Linked DNA regions of Spinactinospora alkalitolerans. The protein of the gene in region 1 interacts with the protein of each later gene in a pairwise test. Links are inferred from orthologs where the notes say so. Each region holds a gene or a part of one and is shown on either strand. Other genes may lie near its edges. The genes, in order: HDA32_RS17345 and ndk.

The links.
Region 2: the proteins of HDA32_RS17345 (region 1) and ndk interact in binary tests that used the Escherichia coli proteins (3 or more experiments, as listed by UniProt). The link is inferred for Spinactinospora alkalitolerans from one-to-one orthologs.

What each region holds. Positions count from the first base shown.
Region 1 is NZ_JACCCC010000001.1:3,912,097-3,915,264, reverse strand. The notes cover bases 127-2,981. They hold HDA32_RS17345 (uracil-DNA glycosylase), read right to left. Parts: upstream 1,966-2,981; coding sequence 1,288-1,965; downstream 127-1,287. Other genes in these bases: HDA32_RS17340 (serine/threonine-protein kinase), read right to left, coding at 2,271-2,981; HDA32_RS17350 (MFS transporter), read left to right, coding at 513-1,148; HDA32_RS17355 (IclR family transcriptional regulator), read left to right, coding at 127-345. In the rest of the region: more of HDA32_RS17355, read left to right, coding at 1-126; more of HDA32_RS17340, read right to left, coding at 2,982-3,168. UniProt on the Escherichia coli protein: Excises uracil residues from the DNA which can arise as a result of misincorporation of dUMP residues by DNA polymerase or due to deamination of cytosine.
Region 2 is NZ_JACCCC010000001.1:1,629,111-1,632,105, reverse strand. What follows is about bases 314-2,995. They hold ndk (nucleoside-diphosphate kinase), read right to left. Parts: upstream 2,018-2,995; coding sequence 1,610-2,017; downstream 314-1,609. Other genes in these bases: HDA32_RS07270 (bifunctional folylpolyglutamate synthase/dihydrofolate synthase), read right to left, coding at 2,457-2,995; HDA32_RS07275 (DUF4233 domain-containing protein), read right to left, coding at 2,122-2,454; HDA32_RS07285 (rod shape-determining protein), read right to left, coding at 396-1,430; mreC (rod shape-determining protein MreC), read right to left, coding at 314-340. Also shown: more of mreC, read right to left, coding at 1-313. UniProt on the Escherichia coli protein: Major role in the synthesis of nucleoside triphosphates other than ATP. The ATP gamma phosphate is transferred to the NDP beta phosphate via a ping-pong mechanism, using a phosphorylated active-site intermediate.

The DNA.
Region 1 (3,168 bases):
GGCAAAGCGGTCCTTGCGTGGTCCGCCGATTCCCTGGTCGCGGAGGTTGTGCGGGCAGGGTTGCATCCGCGGACTCCGGCCACGATCATCGACCCCGCCGCGCTGCGGGCGGAGCTCGCCGCGATCCGCGAACGGGGTTGGGCGGTCGACGACGTCGAGAACGAGGTGAGCATCCGATGTGTCGCCGCCCCCGTGTTCGATTGGGAGGGCAATCCGGTCGCGGCGTTCAGCGTCGCCGGCCCCGAGTTCCGCATGACCGACGACGCACTCGCGCGGTTCGGCCCCCTGGTGCGCCACGCCGGCCTGGCGGCCTCACAGAAGCTCGGCTGGCGCCCGCAGCGGTAGCAGCGGCACTCGCGCCCGCGGCGGGCCGGCTGGGCGGCCGGTACGGCTACGGGCGCGTCTGGGCGTTCGCCCTGGCCGCCTTCGCCGCCGCGTCCGCGCTGTGCGCCCTCGCCCCCGGGGTGCAGACGCTCATCGGTGCGCGGTTCCTGTAAGGACTGGCCGCCGGTGTGCTGGTCCCGGCCGGGCAGGCCGTGATCGGGGCGATCGCCGGCCCCGGTCAGCTCGGCAGGATCATGGGCGCTCTCGGCGTGGTCGTCAGCCTCGGGCCCGCCGTGGGGCCGGCGGTGGGCGGCCTCCTGCTGCTGCCCCTGTACCTCCAGCTCGCGGCGGACCGCGACGGCGCGCAGACCGGGCTGCTGCTCCTGACCATGGGGCTGGGCAGCGCCGGGGCCCTCTACGTCGGCGGGGCGCTGACCGACCGCCACGGCGCCGGGCCGGTCGTCCTCGTCGGGGCAGGGCTGCTGGTCGCCACCACCGTCCCCTTCCTCTTCCTCTCCGGCACGCCGGCCACTCCGGTCCTGGTGGCACTCCTCGTCGCGCGGGGCGTGGGGACGGCCTGGGCGCAGACGCCCGCCATGACCGCGGCCTACGCCTCGGTCACCGCCGAGAGGATCGGCGACGCCACGACCCTGGTCAACATCGTCCAGCGCGTCGGCGGCGCCATCGGGGCCGCGGGGCTGGCCGCCGTGCTCGCCCAGACCGGCGGCACCGGCCCCGGCGCCTACACCTGGGCCTTCGCCGCCCTGACCGCCGTCTCCGCGCTCATCCCGGTCTCCGCCACCGGCATGCTCCGCCGATCGTGACCTGGGACGCGGGAACCGGCCCCGGCCGCGTCGCCCTACCCGCCCCCGATGGAGTCCGCGCGGCGGTTGCAACGGTCTCTTGGAACCACCGCGCGGTCCAGGCCCCACAAGGCCGAGATCGGCGGGGAGAAGGGACGCGTCAGGGCAGCTTCCAGTCGATGGGATCGGCGCCCTGCTCCCGCAGCAGGTCGTTGGTCCGGCTGAACGGCCGGGAGCCGAAGAAGCCGTTGTGCGCCGACATCGGGCTCGGGTGGGTCGACTCCACGCACGGCACGCCCGGCATCAGCGGGCGCAGGGTGCGGGCGTCGCGGCCCCACAGGATCGCCACCATCGGCTTGTCGCGCTCGGCCAGCGCCCGGATCGCCTGGTCGGTGATCTCCTCCCAGCCCTTGCCCCGGTGCGAGCCCGGCTTGCGCGGCATGACGGTCAAGCACCTGTTGAGCAGCAGCACGCCGCGCTCGGTCCACGGGGTGAGGTCGCCGTTGGAGGGCATGGGCAGGCCGAGGTCGTCGGTGTACTCCTTGTAGATGTTGCGCAGGCTGCCCGGCAGCTTGACGTCGGGGGCCACCGAGAAGCTCAACCCCACCGCGTGCCCCGGCGTGGGATAGGGGTCCTGCCCCACCAGCAGCACCCGCACGTCCTTGAAGGGCTGCTGGAACGCGCGCAGCACGTTCTCCCCGGCCGGCAGGTAGGTGCGGCCCGCGGCGACCTCGCCGCGCAGGAACTCGCCCATCTCGCCGATCTTGTCGGCCACCGGCTCCAGGGCCTTGGCCCAGCCGGTCTCCACGATTTCGTTCAACGGTCGTCCTGATGACATGGCTCAGAACACTATCGGCGGACGGTGACCGCTATGGTCCGTTCACGGCGTGCCGGAGTGTGGAGTTCAGGGAAGCCCCTTGTCGTCAATCCTGCGACGCTTCTGTGCCAGGTGATGCGGACACACAGGGGGTCGGCTGCCGCGATCGCGTAGTGATGGCGGCACGAGCGGGCCCGCATCTGCTTTCGAGCCCGGCCGTTTCCGCCAGGGGTGCGGGAGAGCGTGGAAGGCGGGGTCTGTGCGTGCCGCCGGCGCTGCGCGCACTGCGACAGCCGGCCCCCTGGACGACTCCTACCTCTACTCGGTCAGCGGGCGCGGTCCTGCCATTCGGACAGGCGGGCGCGGATCTTGGCGCTCTGGGCGTGGGCGGCGCCGTGGATCCGGACGTGGTCGGCCAGCAGCTCGTGGTACTGCCGGGCGGCTCCCGCGGGGTCGCCCGCGTAACCGGTGTAGGCCGCGCGGTAGTGCCGGGCGGTCAGGGCGGTGGAGTCGTCGGGGCCCAGCACCCGCTCCAGGTCGGGCACCAGCTCCTCCAGCATCGCCACCGCGCGCCGGTGGTCGCCGGACTCGCCGATGTCGAAGGCCAGGTGCAGCCGGGTGAGCAGCACCCGGCCGGCATCGGGGCCGTGCGCCGCCACCAGGTCGGGCAGCAGCTCCCGGTGGACCCGCGCGGCCTCGGCGTGCCGCCCGGCCCGCCCGGCGTTGGTGGCGAGGTAGTAGCGGGCGGTCAGCGTCTCAGGGTGCTGCCGCCCGTAGACCCGTTCCAGGTCGGGCACCAGCTCGCCGAAGAGCTCCGCCGCGTGCGCCGGGTAGCCGCCCTTCCCGGACAGGTAGGCGTGCCGGCGCCGCGCCTTCAGGGTCTCGGGGTGCTCGGGGCCGTAGACCTCGGCCAGTTCGTGCAGCAGTGAACGCAGCTCCTGGGCCGCCGTCGCGAGGTAGCCCTCCTCGGCGCGGGCCTCGATGTCGTCGAGGCGCCGGATCAGCTCCCGCCGCCGACCGGGGGCGAGCGATGCGGGCACCGGTTCGGTCAGCCGGCGCGTCGGGGCCGGCCGGGCGGGCACGGTCGTCGCGTCGGGCGGTGACGCCCCGCCCGACGCGGCCCCGGCCGCCGACAGCAGCCGGTCGCGCACCGTCCCGGCGCTCCCGGGCCGCTGCTCGGGCGACTTGGCCAGCAGCTCCAGGACGAGGGCGCGCAGTCCGGCC
Region 2 (2,995 bases), 2.3 Mb from region 1 along the record:
CCAGGGAGGCCAGGCGCAGCAGGTCGGCCAGGTCGTCGGAGCGCTCCCGTTCGCGGTCGCGGGCGGCGAGCTCCCTGGTCAGTTCGGTGTTGCGCGCCTGGAGCTCCTCGATCCGCTCGCTCGCGCCGGGCGCGGCCGCCAGCGCCCGGTAGGCGTCGGTGATCGGGGCGGTCAGGGTGGAGACCGCCGTCGAGATCGGGGCGAAGGCCATCTGGCCCGCGGTGCGCGCGGTGCCGATGACCGGGTTGCCGTCGGAGCGCGAGTCCAGGACGATCAGGACCGCCGACACCAGCAGCAGCAGACCGAGGATGAACCGGGACCGGGTGTTCTCGCGCAGCATCACGGGCCCCCTGTCGTCGTGGGCGGCGGTGCGGTGGCGGCGGGCGCCGGCATCGTCAGCGCCGCCGTTCCGGAACCAGCACCTGGTTGAGGCGCTCGTAGTTCTCCACGCAGGTGCCCGAGCCGATGGCGACGGAGTCCAGCGCGTTCTCGGCGAGGTGGATCGGCATCCCGGTCTCGTGCCGCAGCCGCTCGTCCAATCCGTTCAGCAGCGCGCCGCCGCCGGTGACGGCGATGCCGCGGTCCATGACGTCGCCCGACAGCTCGGGCGGGCACTTGTCCAGCGTGGTGCGGACGGCGTCGATGATCAGGGCGACCGGTTCCTCGATGGCGTGGCGGACGTCGGCGGCGGACATGACCACCGTCTTGGGCAGCCCGCTGACCAGGTCGCGCCCCCGCACCTCGGCGTGCAGCTCCTCGGGGCCGGCCGGGTAGGCCGAGCCGATGGCGACCTTGAGCTCCTCGGCGGTGCGCTCCCCGACCATCAGGGAGTACTCCTTCTTGACGAAGGTCATGATGGCCTGGTCGAGCTCGTCGCCGCCGACCCTGATGGACTGGGAGGTGACGATGCCGCCCATGGAGATGACGGCGACCTCGGTGGTCCCCCCGCCGATGTCGACGACCATGTTGCCGGTGGGCTCGTGCACCGGCAGGCCGGCGCCGATGGCGGCGGCCATGGGCTCTTCGATGATGTAGACGCGCCGGGCTCCGGCCTGGTAGCCGGCCTCCTTGACCGCGCGGTGCTCGACGGAGGTGATGCCGCTGGGGACCGCGACGACGAGGCGCGGCTTGGCGAAGTGGCGGCGGCGGTGGATCTTCTGGATGAAGTAGCGCAGCATGCGCTCGGTGATGTCGAAGTCGGCGATGACGCCGTCCTTCAGCGGCCGTACCGCGGTGATGTTGCTGGGCGTGCGACCGATCATCTGCTTGGCGTCGATGCCCACCGCGACGATTTTGCCGGTCGAGGTGTTCAGGGCGACGACCGAGGGCTCGTTGAGGACGATTCCCCGGCCTCGCACGTAGACCAAGGTGTTCGCGGTCCCGAGGTCGACCGCCATGTCGCGGCCGAGAAAAGCAAGGTTATTGGTCATTAAACGTCCTCAGCGGCACCAATCGGGTGCGGCTTGCCCGGGGCGGTCAATACGACGTCGATCCGCACGGACCCGGATCGAGCTACTCGTATCGTAACGCTGCGCATCCGAGCCGCTACGCAAACACACCGGTTGGCCGCGGCCGCCGAGGACGTGAAGGAGAGGCCGCGAAACTCAGGTCAGGCCAGGTCGGGGAAGAACAGCTTGATCTCGCGCTCGGCGGAGTAGGTCGAGTCCGAGCCGTGCACGATGTTCTGCTGCACCTCCATGGCGAAGTCGCCGCGGACGGTGCCGGGCGCGGCCGCGACCGGGTCGGTGGCTCCGGCCAGGGCGCGGAACGCCTCGACCGAGCGCTCGCCCTCCACGACCATCGCCACGAGCGGGCCGCCGGTGATGAACTCGACCAGGGACTCGAAGAACGGCCTGGAGGCGTGCTCCTCGTAGTGGGTCTTGGCGGTGCCGGCGTCGAGCGTGCGCATGTCCAGCGCGACGATCTTCATGCCCTTGCGCTCGATGCGGGAGATGACCTCGCCGATGATGTTGCGCCGCACGCCATCGGGCTTGATCAGGACAAGGGTGCGCTCCACGGTTGTTGCCTCCTCGGCGACTAGACGGTGATCGGTGGATCCGGTGGTTTCAGCGCGGCCATCCCTGGGAACGCAGCACCTCCGGCCGAGCGCAACCCTACCGGTTAGGCCCGATCGCCCGCGGCGGCTTTCATCGCGTCGGTGCGCCGCCCCAGGAGGACCCCGGCGACCCACAGCCCGGCGAAGACGACCCCGATCACGACCATGCCGGGGACCAGGACGGAGCTGGCCAGCAGCGCGGCCTGCAGCGCCCAGCCGGCGTAGAACGCCCAGCGGAACCGCTGCAGGCAGGCCAGCACCAGCGCCGCGGCGGCGAGCCCGCCCCACACGCCGCCGGCCAGCGCCGGGGAGTGCCCGCCGAGCTGGATCGCGACGGGAACGGCCAGGCCGATGGCGATCACCTCGAACGCCAGGACGACGGCGCAGATGGTGCGCACCCTCACTCCCCCTTCATGAGATGCGCGGCGTCGCCGGCGGTGACGACGGAGCCGGTGATGAGCACGCCCGCGCCGCCGAACTCGCCGCTCTCCTCGGCCAGCGTGACGGCCTGATCGATGGCGTCGTCCAGGCGCGGCGCCAGGTGCACCCGGTCGGGGCCGAAGACCTCCTCGGCGACCTCCTTCAGCTCCTCGGGGCCCATGCTGCGCTGCGAGGAGTTGCGGGTCACCACGACTTCGGCGAGCAGCGGCTCCAGCGGCTCCAGGATGCCGGCCACGTCCTTGTCGGCCATGATCGCGACGACGCCGACGAGCCGGCTGAAGGTGAACGCCTCCTCCACGGTCGCGGCGGCGGCGGCCATGCCGGCCGGATTGTGCGCGGCGTCCACCAGGACCGTGGGGCTGCGCCGGACGACCTCCATGCGGCCGGGCGAGGCGACGCCGCCCAGCGCGGTGCCCACCAGAGCGGGGTCGAGCTGGTCGTCGCCCTCGCCGGGCGCGGCGAAGGCCTCCACGGCGGCGACCGCGACCGCGGCATTGC